2 regions of the Metabacillus indicus genome follow, and region 2 is predicted to be linked to the other one. Evidence: riboswitches for the same ligand, from Rfam matches in the RefSeq annotation. Region 2 holds a riboswitch; the other holds the start of a gene.
The links. A riboswitch is a leader RNA that binds a small molecule or an ion and turns the genes downstream of it on or off. The one in region 2 is predicted to bind thiamine pyrophosphate.

Region 1: linked by a shared signal. The riboswitch ahead of ACK1LH_RS16830 (MTH1187 family thiamine-binding protein) and the one ahead of thiM (hydroxyethylthiazole kinase) in region 2 are both predicted to bind thiamine pyrophosphate.

Annotation. Positions count from the first base shown of each region.
Region 1 is NZ_CP176757.1:3,264,743-3,272,218, reverse strand. Features, by position in the region: gene ACK1LH_RS16840 (hypothetical protein) at 1-181, opposite strand, end outside; gene thiT (energy-coupled thiamine transporter ThiT) at 274-846, opposite strand; TPP riboswitch at 952-1,052, opposite strand; TPP riboswitch at 1,194-1,305, shown strand; gene ACK1LH_RS16830 (MTH1187 family thiamine-binding protein) at 1,399-1,692, shown strand; gene ACK1LH_RS16825 (ABC transporter permease) at 1,667-2,452, shown strand; gene ACK1LH_RS16820 (ABC transporter substrate-binding protein) at 2,467-3,468, shown strand; gene ACK1LH_RS16815 (ABC transporter ATP-binding protein) at 3,470-4,228, shown strand; rRNA gene ACK1LH_RS16810 (16S ribosomal RNA) at 4,516-6,053, shown strand; rRNA gene ACK1LH_RS16805 (23S ribosomal RNA) at 6,257-7,476, shown strand, end outside.
Region 2 is NZ_CP176757.1:2,174,265-2,181,740, forward strand. Features, by position in the region: gene ACK1LH_RS10880 (aspartate aminotransferase family protein) at 1-379, opposite strand, end outside; gene ACK1LH_RS10885 (alkaline phosphatase) at 839-2,488, shown strand; gene thiE (thiamine phosphate synthase) at 2,530-3,171, opposite strand; gene thiD (bifunctional hydroxymethylpyrimidine kinase/phosphomethylpyrimidine kinase) at 3,152-3,979, opposite strand; gene thiM (hydroxyethylthiazole kinase) at 3,976-4,785, opposite strand; TPP riboswitch at 4,837-4,946, opposite strand; gene ACK1LH_RS10905 (GerAB/ArcD/ProY family transporter) at 4,997-6,106, opposite strand; gene ACK1LH_RS10910 (Ger(x)C family spore germination protein) at 6,133-7,314, opposite strand; gene ACK1LH_RS10915 (spore germination protein) at 7,325-7,476, opposite strand, start outside.

The DNA.
Region 1 (7,476 bases), 1.1 Mb from region 2:
GCTGGTTAAAAACTGCTGCAAAATAGGCAAAAACAAATCCGAGCGGAAATGAAAAAACAACCGACCAACCTCTGACAGGGCCATCTTCGCCGCTGATCCGCAGCGCTTCAAAGTAGCCATACAGAAAATGAAAGATGGATAGAAAAAAGGCAAACAACATGAGTGAGTATGTGAGATTCATTTCATGGCCTCCAATAGGAAATCTATTACTACTAATACATGCTGAAAAAGAAGAGATTATGATAAAAAGCACCGGATTTCCGGTGCTTTTCTCTATTTTCTATTTACTATCAGCGCTTTTGATGTCAGCAGCATCAGCACAAGAATGATCGTACAGATGATAAATGTCGGAATCATGTAGGATGCATTGTACCCTGCTGAATAAAGAAGCACCGGCTGATCTCCTGCAAACTCAGCGAAAAAGACAGCGCCTGCGAGTGTGTGGGCTGCAAATCTCAGGAAGCTTCCAAGGAAAGCGGCAAGTGTGACATAAAGAATCAGGCGCCCTTTGTTTAAAGAATGGAGAGAGTTCTGAATTTGCTTATAAAAAATACCTCCGGCACCAACCGCTGTAAAGGCGACAAAGTAATCCAGAAAACCCTGTACAGGATGAACAATGGTCGTATAGCCCATGACCGTCTGCAGCAGTCCGAGGAGAAAGCCTGTCAGCAGTCCGCCTTTTAGACCGTGGCGAAATCCCATGATCAGTACGGGCACCATTGCAAGTGAAATCGATCCTCCCTGCGGCATTTTGCCGATAAAGCTTGTCGCTAAATCTAAAAGAAAGGCGATTGCAGCAAGAATCGCTGCTTCCAATAAAAAAACCAGGCGCTTATTTGTTTGCATGATTTTACCCCTTTTCGGCATTCGACCGGGGCCTTTTCTCCATAGAAAAAAGCAATGCGGGGAATGTCGGATGGTTTCCACGCACTGCTTTGGTTGGGTTATCACTTGAATCCATCGCCACATCCCTACGTAAGCTTTAACTTAACAGGTTCAACGGGTCAGAACATAACGTTCACTCTCAGCCGGCGGCTCCCCAAGTGGTCAAATGCGATATATGATTTAGACACTACTATACAGGAAACTGCAAAATTCGACAAGCCTAAATTCTATTTTTTTTCAGAAAATAGCGGAAAGTATTTTTCCTTTCTTTACAAGTCTTGTAAAACTTGCTATAGTTTCCATGAATCTTATAGAAGCAGGGGAGCTGAGTGAACTCGGCTGAGAGGATACTGATTCTTGTATCGACCCTTTAACCTGATCTGGGTAATGCCAGCGGAGGGATACAGGAAAAGAGTCTATTTTCCATGAACTTTGCGAATGCTTAAGGCTGCCCTAACCGGCAGCCTTTTTTTGCATTTTCTAAGAGATTCACAGAAAGAAAGGGAGGAATTCATGATGTCCAGTGTAAACCTTGCGTTTCAAGTACTGCCGAAATCAGCACACGGAAATACATACGAGATTGTCGACAAAGCCATTGAAGTTGTGCAGCAGTCAGGTGTCAAATATGAAGTCGGCGCGATGGAGACCGTTATGGAGGGGGAACTCAATCATCTGCTTGAAATTGTCAAGCAGGCTCAGGATGCCTGTATCGGGGCAGGTGCAAGTGAAGTGATGACGCACATCAAAATTCATTACCGCCCTGCTGAAGGAGTAACGATGGATGAAAAACTCCAAAAATATCGCTGAATCTATATCAGGAATAGCGCTGCCTGCAGCCGTTCTTGCCGTTTTTCTTCTACTCTGGGAGATGGCAGTCGTGCTTTTTCGAATTGAGAAGTGGATCCTGCCAAAACCTACAGACATTTTCATCACCCTGTTTGAAATGAGAGGAACGCTCGGAGTGCACGTTCTGCAGACGCTTACTGAAGCTGTTCTCGGCCTCCTGATAGCAGCAGCTGCCGGAGTGGCCATTGCCATTTTAATTGACCTTTCCCTCTGGATCAGAAAAGCGGTTGAACCGCTCCTTGTCCTTTCACAGACCGTTCCAATTATTGCACTGGCACCTTTGCTGATTATCTGGTTTGGATTCGGGATCTTGCCGAAGGTCATCGTAACAGCACTTGTCTGCTTTTTTCCGATAGCCATTAATCTTGCAGACGGATTCAGTCAGGCAGACAGGGATATGATCAAACTGATGAAGACCATGGGAGCGAATAAACGTCAGCTCTTCTTGAAGGTGAAGATTCCTGCTTCCATGCCGTATTTTTTCTCAGGGCTCAAGATAGCCGGAACATACAGTGTAATGGGAGCGGTTATCGGAGAGTGGCTGGGAGCGAGTCAAGGCCTTGGAATTATCCTTACTAGATCCTCTCAATCTTTTTTAACAGAAAAGGTATTTGCCATCATTATCGTCATTGTTGCTTTAAGTCTGGTTATTTTTGCAGTCATTGAATTGCTGGCAAGAGCGGCGATGCCCTGGAAGTACAAAGCGAATAAACACAACTGACATGGAGGAATACGATGAAAAAACTGCGGAGAATGCTCGTCATATTATTCAGCACATCCATCCTTTTAACAGGATGCGCTCCTGCTGAGAATGCCTCAAGTGAAGAAGCAAAAAAAGTGAAGGTCATGCTGGACTGGTTTCCGAATACAAATCATACAGGCATTTATGCAGCGATTGAAAAAGGGTTCTATAAAGAAGCGGGTCTTGAAGTTGAGATAGTAGAACCTGGCGAGGGAGTCAGCGCAGATCAAATTGTTGCATCTGGCGAAGTCGATTTTGCGGTCAGCCACCAGGAAAACATCACACATGCGCGGTCAGCCGGTGTGCCGATCGTTTCTATTGCGGCCATTATTCAGGAAAATACTTCTGCTTTCGCTTCATTAAAGGAAGAAGAGATTGTCTCGCCTGATGATTTTGAAGGGAAACGGTACGGCGGATGGGGGTCGCCTACTGAAGAGGCTGTGATTCGTGCGGTTATGAACCAGGATGACGCAGATTTTGGCAAAGTCGATTATGTCACACTTGGCGCAACTGATTTCTTTAAATCAATCGGCCGGGATACGGATTTTCAATGGATCTTTGAAGGCTGGGACGGGATAGAAGCTAAAAGAAAGGGGATAGAACTGAATTACATCTATCTTAAAGACCTTGATCCAGCATTGAACTACTATACACCTGTACTTGCTGCAAGCGAGACAAAGATAAAAAAAGAAAAGGATACGGTACAGGCTTTTGTACAGGCAACCGCAAAAGGTTACGAGTTTGCCATCGATAAGCCGATTGAAGCGGCAGATATTCTAATTAAGCATGTACCGGAAATAAATAAAGATCTTGCAAAGGAAAGCCAAAAGTGGCTCAGCAAGCAGTATCAGGGTGATGCAAAGCAATGGGGCGTTCAAAAAGAAGAAGTTTGGGAACGGTATGCTGACTGGATGTATCAACAAAAGCTGATTGAAGAAAACATAGATCCGGCAGAGGCTTATACAAATGAATTCCTTCCGGAGGCTGAAAAGTAGCATGCTGACACTAAAAGGAGTCAGCAAGACTTACTCGAAAGATCAGCCTGTCCTGCTTCCATCTGATCTTATAGTAGAAAAAGGGGAATTTGTCAGCATCATTGGTCCGAGCGGGTGCGGCAAAAGCACTCTTCTTGATATCATTGCAGGGGTAAATAAGCCAAGCGGCGGAATTGTTCATTACAAGGGGAAAGACATAACGAATCAAACAGGCCATGCCGGGTATATGCCGCAAAGCGATGTGCTGTTTCCGTGGAGAACAATTCTTGATAATGTCATACTTCCGCTGGAGCTGCATGGGACAGGGAAAGAAAAAGCGCGTGCCGAAGCTCTATCTTTCTTTTCTCAGTTTGGGCTTGAGGGATTTGAACAACACTACCCTTCCATGCTTTCTGGCGGGATGAGGCAGAGAGCGAACTTCCTCCGGGCTTATTTGAGCGGCAAAGAACTTCTATTATTGGACGAGCCTTTTGGAAAGCTTGATGCCATGACAAGACACAAGCTTCAGAAATGGTTTATCAGAATTTGCGAGGCATCCGGGAAAACGGTCCTGTTTATTACTCATGATATGGATGAGGCGATTTTTCTTTCTGACAGGATTGCCGTGTTTTCCCCGAGACCTGGCAGGATCATTGAACATATAGACATTCCTTTCGGCCGGTCGCGAACGGACCAACTCTTCGCTTCAGCTGAATTTGTATCAATTAAACAAGTACTCCTGGATTTGCTGCATTCAAAAAGTCATCTGGAAACGCGCTGATTTCAGCGCGTTTTCATTTATAACATTTTTTTTGCAAAAAGATAAAAATGCTATTGCAATGGGGAAAACAGCGTGGTATATTATTATTCGTTGCCGCGAAAAACGCGTGAGAGCAACGGTGCCTGAGAAAAAGGAAAGTAAAAAAAACGCTTGACTTTGAAAAGGTGAAATGTTATTCTAATAAAGCTTCGCAGGAAGCGAAAATGATCTTTGAAAACTAAACAAAACCAAAAGCGTACCAAACGTTTTAAATTTTTAAGTCAGCAACATTTATGAGTCACAAATTTTCTTCGGAGAGTTTGATCCTGGCTCAGGACGAACGCTGGCGGCGTGCCTAATACATGCAAGTCGAGCGGACCTCTTCGGAGGTCAGCGGCGGACGGGTGAGTAACACGTGGGCAACCTGCCTGTAAGACTGGGATAACTCCGGGAAACCGGAGCTAATACCGGATACTATGTCAAACCGCATGGTTTGACATTCAAAGACGGTTTCGGCTGTCACTTACAGATGGGCCCGCGGCGCATTAGCTAGTTGGTGAGGTAATGGCTCACCAAGGCGACGATGCGTAGCCGACCTGAGAGGGTGATCGGCCACACTGGGACTGAGACACGGCCCAGACTCCTACGGGAGGCAGCAGTAGGGAATCTTCCGCAATGGACGAAAGTCTGACGGAGCAACGCCGCGTGAGTGATGAAGGTTTTCGGATCGTAAAACTCTGTTGTCAGGGAAGAACAAGTGCCGGAGTAACTGCCGGCGCCTTGACGGTACCTGACCAGAAAGCCACGGCTAACTACGTGCCAGCAGCCGCGGTAATACGTAGGTGGCAAGCGTTGTCCGGAATTATTGGGCGTAAAGCGCGCGCAGGCGGTTTCTTAAGTCTGATGTGAAAGCCCCCGGCTCAACCGGGGAGGGTCATTGGAAACTGGGAAACTTGAGTGCAGAAGAGGAGAGTGGAATTCCACGTGTAGCGGTGAAATGCGTAGAGATGTGGAGGAACACCAGTGGCGAAGGCGACTCTCTGGTCTGTAACTGACGCTGAGGCGCGAAAGCGTGGGGAGCGAACAGGATTAGATACCCTGGTAGTCCACGCCGTAAACGATGAGTGCTAAGTGTTAGAGGGTTTCCGCCCTTTAGTGCTGCAGCTAACGCATTAAGCACTCCGCCTGGGGAGTACGGTCGCAAGACTGAAACTCAAAGGAATTGACGGGGGCCCGCACAAGCGGTGGAGCATGTGGTTTAATTCGAAGCAACGCGAAGAACCTTACCAGGTCTTGACATCCTTTGCCACTTCTAGAGATAGAAGGTTCCCCTTCGGGGGACAAAGTGACAGGTGGTGCATGGTTGTCGTCAGCTCGTGTCGTGAGATGTTGGGTTAAGTCCCGCAACGAGCGCAACCCTTGATCTTAGTTGCCAGCATTCAGTTGGGCACTCTAAGGTGACTGCCGGTGACAAACCGGAGGAAGGTGGGGATGACGTCAAATCATCATGCCCCTTATGACCTGGGCTACACACGTGCTACAATGGATGGTACAAAGGGCTGCGAGACCGCGAGGTTTAGCCAATCCCATAAAACCATTCTCAGTTCGGATTGCAGGCTGCAACTCGCCTGCATGAAGCTGGAATCGCTAGTAATCGCGGATCAGCATGCCGCGGTGAATACGTTCCCGGGCCTTGTACACACCGCCCGTCACACCACGAGAGTTTGCAACACCCGAAGTCGGTGGGGTAACCGCAAGGAGCCAGCCGCCTAAGGTGGGGTAGATGATTGGGGTGAAGTCGTAACAAGGTAGCCGTATCGGAAGGTGCGGCTGGATCACCTCCTTTCTAAGGATATGAGGTCGCTTTTGGTTTTTGTTTAGTTTTGAGAGATCATTCTCTCTATATGAAAGAAGGCGATCATTTCTGATCTGCCGGTTGTTCTTTGAAAACTGGATAACGTAATTGATAACAAGTAATTCACTGAGATTTACGCTTACCATAGTGATTTTCTTAGACTTTACAGTCTAAACAAACGATTGACCAATTTTGGTTAAGTTATGAAGGGCGCACGGTGGATGCCTTGGCACTAGGAGCCGATGAAGGACGGGACTAACACCGATATGCTTTGGGGAGCTGTAAGTAAGCTTTGATCCAGAGATTTCCGAATGGGGAAACCCACTGTTCGTAATGGAACAGTATCTTTACCTGAATACATAGGGTACTGAAGGCAGACCCGGGGAACTGAAACATCTAAGTACCCGGAGGAAGAGAAAGCAAATGCGATTTCCCAAGTAGCGGCGAGCGAAACGGAATCAGCCCAAACCAAGAGGCTTGCCTCTTGGGGTTGTAGGACACTCTATACGGAGTTACAAAGGAACGGGGTAGATGAAGCGGCCTGGAAAGGCCTGTCATAGAAGGTAAAAACCCTGTAGTCGAAACTTCGTTCCCTCCAGAGTGGATCCTGAGTACGGCGGGACACGTGAAATCCCGTCGGAATCCGGGAGGACCATCTCCCAAGGCTAAATACTACCTAGTGACCGATAGTGAACCAGTACCGTGAGGGAAAGGTGAAAAGCACCCCGGAAGGGGAGTGAAAAGATCCTGAAACCGTGTGCTTACAAGTAGTCAGAGCCCGTTAACGGGTGATGGCGTGCCTTTTGTAGAATGAACCGGCGAGTTACGATCCCGTGCAAGGTTAAGTTGATGAGACGGAGCCGCAGCGAAAGCGAGTCTGAATAGGGCGAATTAGTACGTGGTCGTAGACCCGAAACCAGGTGATCTACCCATGTCCAGGGTGAAGTTCAGGTAACACTGAATGGAGGCCCGAACCCACGCACGTTGAAAAGTGCGGGGATGAGGTGTGGGTAGCGGAGAAATTCCAATCGAACTTGGAGATAGCTGGTTCTCTCCGAAATAGCTTTAGGGCTAGCCTCGAGTATGAGAGTCTTGGAGGTAGAGCACTGATTGGACTAGGGGCCCTCATCGGGTTACCGAATTCAGTCAAACTCCGAATGCCAAAGACTTGCTCCTCGGGAGTCAGACTGCGAGTGATAAGATCCGTAGTCAAGAGGGAAACAGCCCAGACCGCCAGCTAAGGTCCCAAAGTATACGTTAAGTGGAAAAGGATGTGGAGTTGCTTAGACAACCAGGATGTTGGCTTAGAAGCAGCCACCATTTAAAGAGTGCGTAATAGCTCACTGGTCGAGTGACTCTGCGCCGAAAATGTACCGGGGCTAAACGTATCACCGAAGCTGCGGACTGTTCTTAC
Region 2 (7,476 bases):
CAAGCTTCATCGCAGCTTCAACAGCATCTGATCCTGAAGGTCCGCAAAACTGAATCTTTGCATTTTCTGCAAATGAAGGCGGCAATGCATTGTAAAGCTCTTCAACAAATTCCTCTTTCATGGGAGTTGTCAGATCCAGCGTATGCAATGGACGCTTCCCTTTTATCACATTCTCGAGTGCTTGGATCACAACCGGATGATTATGGCCAAGGGCAAGCGTTCCAGCCCCTGCCAGGCAGTCTATGTAGGTTTTATTTTCAACATCTTTGACAAAAATGCCCTCTGCCTCACTGATGGCGATCGGTAATCTGCGAGGATAGGATCTTGCATTTGATTCTCTTTTGTTTTGACTGTTTAAATAGAATTCATTTGTCAGCATGAATAATCACCCTTCTTTATATGATAATAATTCTCATTCTCATTTAAAAATAAAAACGGTATGACCGCCGCTTCAACATATTTGATTACATGTGAATATTAATTGAAAATGATTATCAATGTCAATGAGGTTTAGATGATTCAGTTCATCCTGCCCAGATTGCAGGATGTTCCGCTTATTTGAAATGGATCTATTTTCCTGCTTTAATCTGGCTTATACATACCATTAGGGTCATATAACCTCCCATGGCTTATGCATTATATCTGATTCTAGAACGCTTCACTTAGTTAACATAATAATATTATTTTTTCTTTTAGCCTGTGATATTCCTCCCCCTCCTTATGCATCACCTTAACATTCCGGTAATCATGTATTTATTTTTCTTTTACAAACCCTACATACGAGGTTAACGTTTAGCCGATATTCTTTAGTTATATCAATTAATTTTCGGGAGGCTAAATGATGACTTTAAACAAGAAAATCCTCGGCATTACCCTTGCCGGAACACTGGCAGCGGGATCTTTGGGATTCACGGCAGCCAATGAAAAAGCAGAAGCGAAGAAAGCTAAATCACAAGCTCAAAATGTGATTGTTCTTGTCATGGATGGCGTGAGTTCATCGACTACTACTCTTGCAAGATGGTATAAAGGCGGTCCTCTTGCTATGGATGAGATTTTAACCGGGGGGGTTCGTACATATTCTGCAGAATCAGCAATTACAGATTCTGCTCCTGCAGGCACTGCTATGGCAACCGGAAATAAATCAAATGATAAGTTTGTCGGCGTTCTGCCTGAAACAGTTTCATCACCGGGACTGGACAGTTCACTTGCCGATCAGCCCCACAAGCCCGTTGCGAATGTTCTTGAAGGTGCTAAGTTAAGCGGCAAAGCAACAGGCATTATCTCTACTTCTGAAATTCAGCACGCCACCCCTGCTGCTTTTTCATCGCATGCTTCCCACCGGGGAGAGTATGACAATATTGCCGAACAGCAAATCTATCAGGATATTGATGTTGTTTTAGGAGGAGGAAAGGATTCTCTGACAACAGGAACGGCTAAAAACAGCCGGAAAGATGGAGAAAATCTGGTTAAAGTTGCAGAAGACAGAGGTTATGACATCATTGAGTCGCGCGAGGAGCTTTTAAATTCAAGATCAAGCAAGCTTTGGGGAGCGTTCGCACCAGCTGCTCTAGCCTATGACATGGACCGTGAGACTACAAATCCGAATGAGCCGACTCTTGCAGAAATGACGAAAAAGGGAATCTCCACGCTTTCTAAAGATAAAGACGGTTTCTTCCTGATGGTAGAAGGAAGCAAACCGGACTGGGCTGCCCATGCAAATGATCCAATTGGCATGATCAGTGATACGCTTGCTTTTGATGCAGCAGTCAAAGAAGCGCTGGACTTTGCAAAAAAGGATAAAAACACAATGGTTATCGCTCTTTCTGATCACGGCAACAGCGGTATTTCAATCGGCAACCAGAATACAAGTGCAGACTACCCTTCCATCCCGGTGTCTGAGTATATAGATCCATTAAAAGAAGCAGAATTGACTCTTGAAGGTGCAATGAAGCAGTTAAAGCCGGATCAGTCAAACAAATTGGAAGTGGCAGCACTTTACGGTATTAAGAACCCGACTGCGGAAGAAACACAAGCGATTAACGACAGCAAGAATCTTGCGAAAACGCTGGTTGAGCTCCTTGCTGAGCGTGCCAACATTGGCTTTACGTCCGGCGGACATACAGGAGAAGACTTATTCATGTACTCGTATGGACCTGGTAAACCGATTGGCTTTGTTGAAAACACTGACATTGCCCATATTACAGCTTCAGCCATGGGCTTTGATTTAAAAGAGCTCGACAAAAAACTGTTTGTTGACGCAAAAACGGCATTTGAAGCAATGGGTGCAAAAGTATCTGTCAACGCTGAAGATAAAAACAACTCTGTTCTAGTAGTGAAAAAAGGTAAGACTACAGCTGAATTTCCAGTGAATAAAAATCTTGCCATTGTAAACGGCAAAGAAATCGAGCTGGACAGTGTAACGGTTCAAACGAAAGACAGATTCTATCTTTCCAAGGATGCTGTCCAACTCATTAAAAAGTCCAAATAAACAAACAGCGGGCACATCAAATTGAATGTGCCCGCTGTTTTTTATTGAACAGATCTCAGTAATTCCTCCGCTGCTCCGCATGGATCCCCGGACAGGCTGATGGCTGAAATCACGGAAACTCCGTCCCCTCCTGCTTCTATAACAGCACGGGCATTGGCTGATGTTATTCCGCCGATGCCGACAATAGGAATGGTAATACCCGCCTTTCTTACTGCTTCAATCAATAGTGTCCCTTTTACAGGTTCAGCATCTTCCTTCGTTACAGTTGGATATATGGGCCCCGCCCCAATGTAATCCGCACCATCTTTCATTGCTTTTTTCACCTCTGCCATCGTATGGGCAGAAACACCGAGAATCTTGTTTCCGATTCTTTCCCGCACCTCACCCGCATCAGCGTCATCCTGTCCAATGTGAACCCCATCAGCATCAAGTTCGACTGCAAGGTCAATATCGTCATTGACAATAAAGGGAACCTGATGCAAAGCGCATATCTTTTGAAGACTGCGCGCAAGCTTGAGCTTATCTATTCCTGTAAGTGCATTTTTTCCTTTTTCACGGTATTGAAACATCGTGATTCCGCCTTTAATAGCTTCAAGAAGCACGTCTTCAGATCCTTTCAGGCAATTCGTGCTTCCCATGATAAAATACAGGTTCAGTTTATGCCTAAGTATGCTGCTTTCCATATCGTCCCGTCCTTCTTTCCTGATATGCCCAATGATTTGTTGGACCGTGTCCGTTTCCAAGCCTGAGATCATCTTTTATCGCGGCATGAATAAAATCGGCTGCAAGCTGAACCGCATGTTGAACACTGCTGCCTTTAGCAAGCTCAGCAGTAATCGCAGCGGCAAACGTACACCCGGTTCCATGTGTATTCTTCGTCTCAATCCTTTTGTTCTCGTAATAGAAGAAATTATTTCCGTCATAGAGCATGTCGATTACCTGCTCAGTCTCCTCTGCATGCCCGCCTTTAATCACGACATATTCTGCTCCAAATGCATGCAGTTTTTCTGCCGCACGTTTCCGGTCTTCAATCGTTTCAATTTTTATGCCTGAGAGAACTTCAGCCTCTGGAATGTTCGGGGTGACAACGAGTGCGAGAGGCAGGAGATGATTGATTAAAGAGTCAATCGCTTCCTGCTGCAGGAGTGACGCGCCTCCTTTTGCAATCATAACAGGATCAACGACAACCTTTTCCCAGCCGAATCGTTTAATCTGGGCAGAAACAGCTTCAATGATTTCACTGCTGAAAAGCATTCCTGTCTTCAGCGCATCTGTTCCAAGATCTGACCCAATCGCTTCTATTTGCTTTACAACAGCCTCTGCCGGAAGCGGGAATACGCCGTGCACGCCAAGGGTGTTTTGAGCTGTCACTGCTGTTATAGCTGACATTCCAAATGCACGGAGCTCCTGAAATGTTTTTAAATCAGCCTGTATTCCTGCGCCTCCGCCGCTGTCAGAACCTGCTATCGTTAATGCTCTTGCAACACTCATGCAAGCACCTCCTCAAGCTTGATGCGTTCCTTCAAATCTTTTGGTTCAAGATGATACAGTTCATTTAAAAACTCGATTTGAAAGCTGCCCGGTTCAAGTCTGTACAGCCTTTCCACGGCTGCTTCAGCAGCGCATCCATAGACGGCGGCAGCGGCAGCAGCGGCAAAAACATACTCTTTTTCAACTGCACAAAACGCTCCGACAACTGAGCTTAACAAGCATCCTGTCCCAGTCACTTTTGTCTGAAGCTGATGGCCGTTTTTACAGCTGAAAAGCCGATCCCCGTCTGAAATAAAGTCCGTTTTTCCGGTAATCACAACAACGGTGTTCAGCTGCTTTGCAGCTTTAACGGCAAGTGCTGCAGCATCCCCTTCTCCTGCACCAGAATCGACTCCTTTTATTGCCCAGTTTTCACCGGCAAGACTTGCCACCTCTGCAGCATTGCCTCTTATCACGGCAATGTTCAGCGTTTCGGCAAGCATTTTGGCCGTTTTCGTCCTGTAAGGTGTTGCCCCTGCTCCAACCGGATCTAAAATAACCGGAACACCATGCTTATTGGCAGATGCCCCTGCAATCAGCATCGACTCTACTATTCTCTCATCCAAAGTGCCGATGTTCAGTACGACTGCCCCGGCTATCATTGCCATATCCGCCACTTCTTCTTTGGCATAGGCCATGACGGGAGAAGCCCCAAGCGCCAGAAGCCCGTTTGCCGTAAAATTTGTGACAACTGTATTTGTTATGTTGTGCACAAGCGGATTTTGATCTCTCACTTTCTCCAAAATGAATTCTGCTTGAATGGACATAATTGTTTCCCCCTCCAATATAAATAAGCACTTTGCCGCGGCAAAGTGCTTACAGGTATCCCTATAATCTCCCTGCGCTGGCATTATCCAACAGGTTCATCCGGTCTGCAGCAGTTAGCCGCACTCTCAGCCTGATTCCACAAGCTCCCGTTTTGTTATGTACTTTGTTTCAAAGTCTACTCTTACAGGGAAGATTTTGCAACTATTTCTCTTATTCAGCTGTCTTCTTTTTCTTCAGCATCTTCTTTAGAAGAAGGATTGCAAGCAGCAGCAGCGGAATGCCGAATTGTAATGGAAGGTGGATATACTTTGGAACAAATTCAAGACCGGTTATCGTATGCTCTACTATGCTTTTATCCATAAAAAAGGTGAATGCGAATCCAGCTGAAAGGACCCCGTATACGAGGTAATTATTTTTTGCCCTGGGCATAATCTCAGACAGGCTTTTTATAGCGGCATAGCAGAAGAGCACCACTTTTATAAACCCTACAAAGAAAAAAACAATGACAGACAGGATTTCAATATGCTGAAAAAAATCCAGCAAATCAATCGTTTCAATTGATTTAATGAGGGGATAGGAAAAGTAGACCGCAATTTTCGCCCCTAGCATGCCGATGATGGATTCTGTTATGGCAATAATAATGAGACCGCTGAATACAACAGCCATCCATCCTCTTTTAAGCAAATAGGACTGATCATTCACAGCGGGAAAAATCATAAGGAATGCAATCAGTTCTCCGAACGGAAACGTTATTTTTGCTGGAAAAACAGAGCCTATCACAGACCTCCAGTCAGGCTTTATAAGAGGTAGAACATTTGTCCATTCGAACATTGGGTTCAAAATGGTTATGAGTGTGGTCACCGCAATCATCATAATACTTCCGAAAAAGAGCAATTCCGATACTCTTGCAATCGCCTCTAATCCTAATATGCACGCATAACCTGCCAGCAGAATGAAAACAAAACCAATGACCCAGGTTTCAATGTTGTAAAAAAGGACCGTGCTGATGAAAAACTCAAAATCTTTCACTACTCTCATGCCGATGTAAAGAAAATAGACCGCGTAAAGGCCAATGAAACAAGTCCCTATCCACTTGCCGAAACTTGTTTTCAAAAGCTCTGTAAAGGTTTTTCTCCTGGGATCAATGCGGAGAATCCATATATACAAAAAATAAATGCCTGTACCTGTCGCCGTGGCTATCATATTTACAAGCCAGGCTTCTTCCTCAGCATCTAAGCTGAGCCCTACTACCACTGTACTGCCTAATAGAAAAAGAACCATTAAGGAAAAAACCTGATAAGGAGTAATCTGCTGATTCATCATTCATCATCCTTTGCATGAAAGGGTTACGGTATCCGGTTCACATCTCCAATATCTTCAATCTCCAAATCCACTTCTACTTCTACCGGAACCTCAGGATATAGTTCTTTCCATTTTTTGTTGATTTCCTCAAATTTATATGGGTTTCTCAAGTAGACTTCTTTTAGAAAGCCAAGAAAGTCATTGTTTTCTTCCTGACTTTTGGCAATCAGTCCTACCATCTCACTTTTTAAGACTGCTTCGGCCCTTGATTCTAAATAAGGAAGATCATCCTGTCTGCATGTGCTTTCAAACAATTCCCCTTTCATCTTCCGTTCGACTTGAAATGAGACCATTCCATTTTTGTATACTGGTTTTACACTGGTTTTTGACTTTTTGATGTGAACGGTAAAAAAACCTTGATCGTCAGCAGCTCCGCATTTAGTCTCAATCGTCGCTTTTTTCGTATTGTTCGTAAAACCAAGAAAAATCTTGCTCTCATCCCTGGTTAAATAACCAGCAAGCTTGTCTTTTTTAAAATAAGCCATTCCGTTCAGGATTAAAAGAACTTCCGGCTCAGGGGAAGAAATGTTCTCTTGTGAGGAACCTATATCCTGATCACTGCTCAGAGTAACATAAGGAAGCGCTGTTGCTTTAATATTTATGAGAAGATCGTTCATCACTTTAACAGGATATACACTTGCCACAGATCCAAGGTTTAATTCATTGCTATGGACTATGTCGTTGATTCTTTTAGATGAGACCTTTTCCGCCGGGGTAATGGTTTTTATAATTTTGCTTGCCGGATAATCTTTTGTGACCATAATTCTTATGCTGGATGAAATTTCAGATTCTGTCAGAAACAAAGTCAGTATCTCATGAATCCCTTGTTCCCTTGCTGTTTGTTCTCCAATGACAATCAATTCGGCGCTGTCGAGAAAAATTTTCTTTGGATTGCGGTTTAGGATGTTTTTAACTGCCTGAGAAATGGTTCTGCCTGATTGCTGGTAGATAATTGAACCCGGTACTTCTCCAGCTGAATCAGGTTTAGCTGCAGTATTGATCATCTGAAGTGTTACCTCATACCCTTCATTACTGGAGTCAATTCCTATCGCACTGACGATGGAAATCGATTTAATCAGGGTATCCTCTACATTTTTTGAAATAACCACACTGGAACCAAGAGTAAGAATGACGAAAAATATGAGTCCCCATGCTTTTTTCTTCATCGTGTCCTCCTTACTCGTTTTTCAGCTGGTCTTTTTCTTCTTTAGTAAAGGTCTTCTTATTGTTCAGCTGTTCATACATGGGCACCCTGAATGCAGCATCCTTTTGATCTTCAAGCTTAAAAGGAGCGAACGGAGCAAGATACGGCACCCCGAATGATCTTG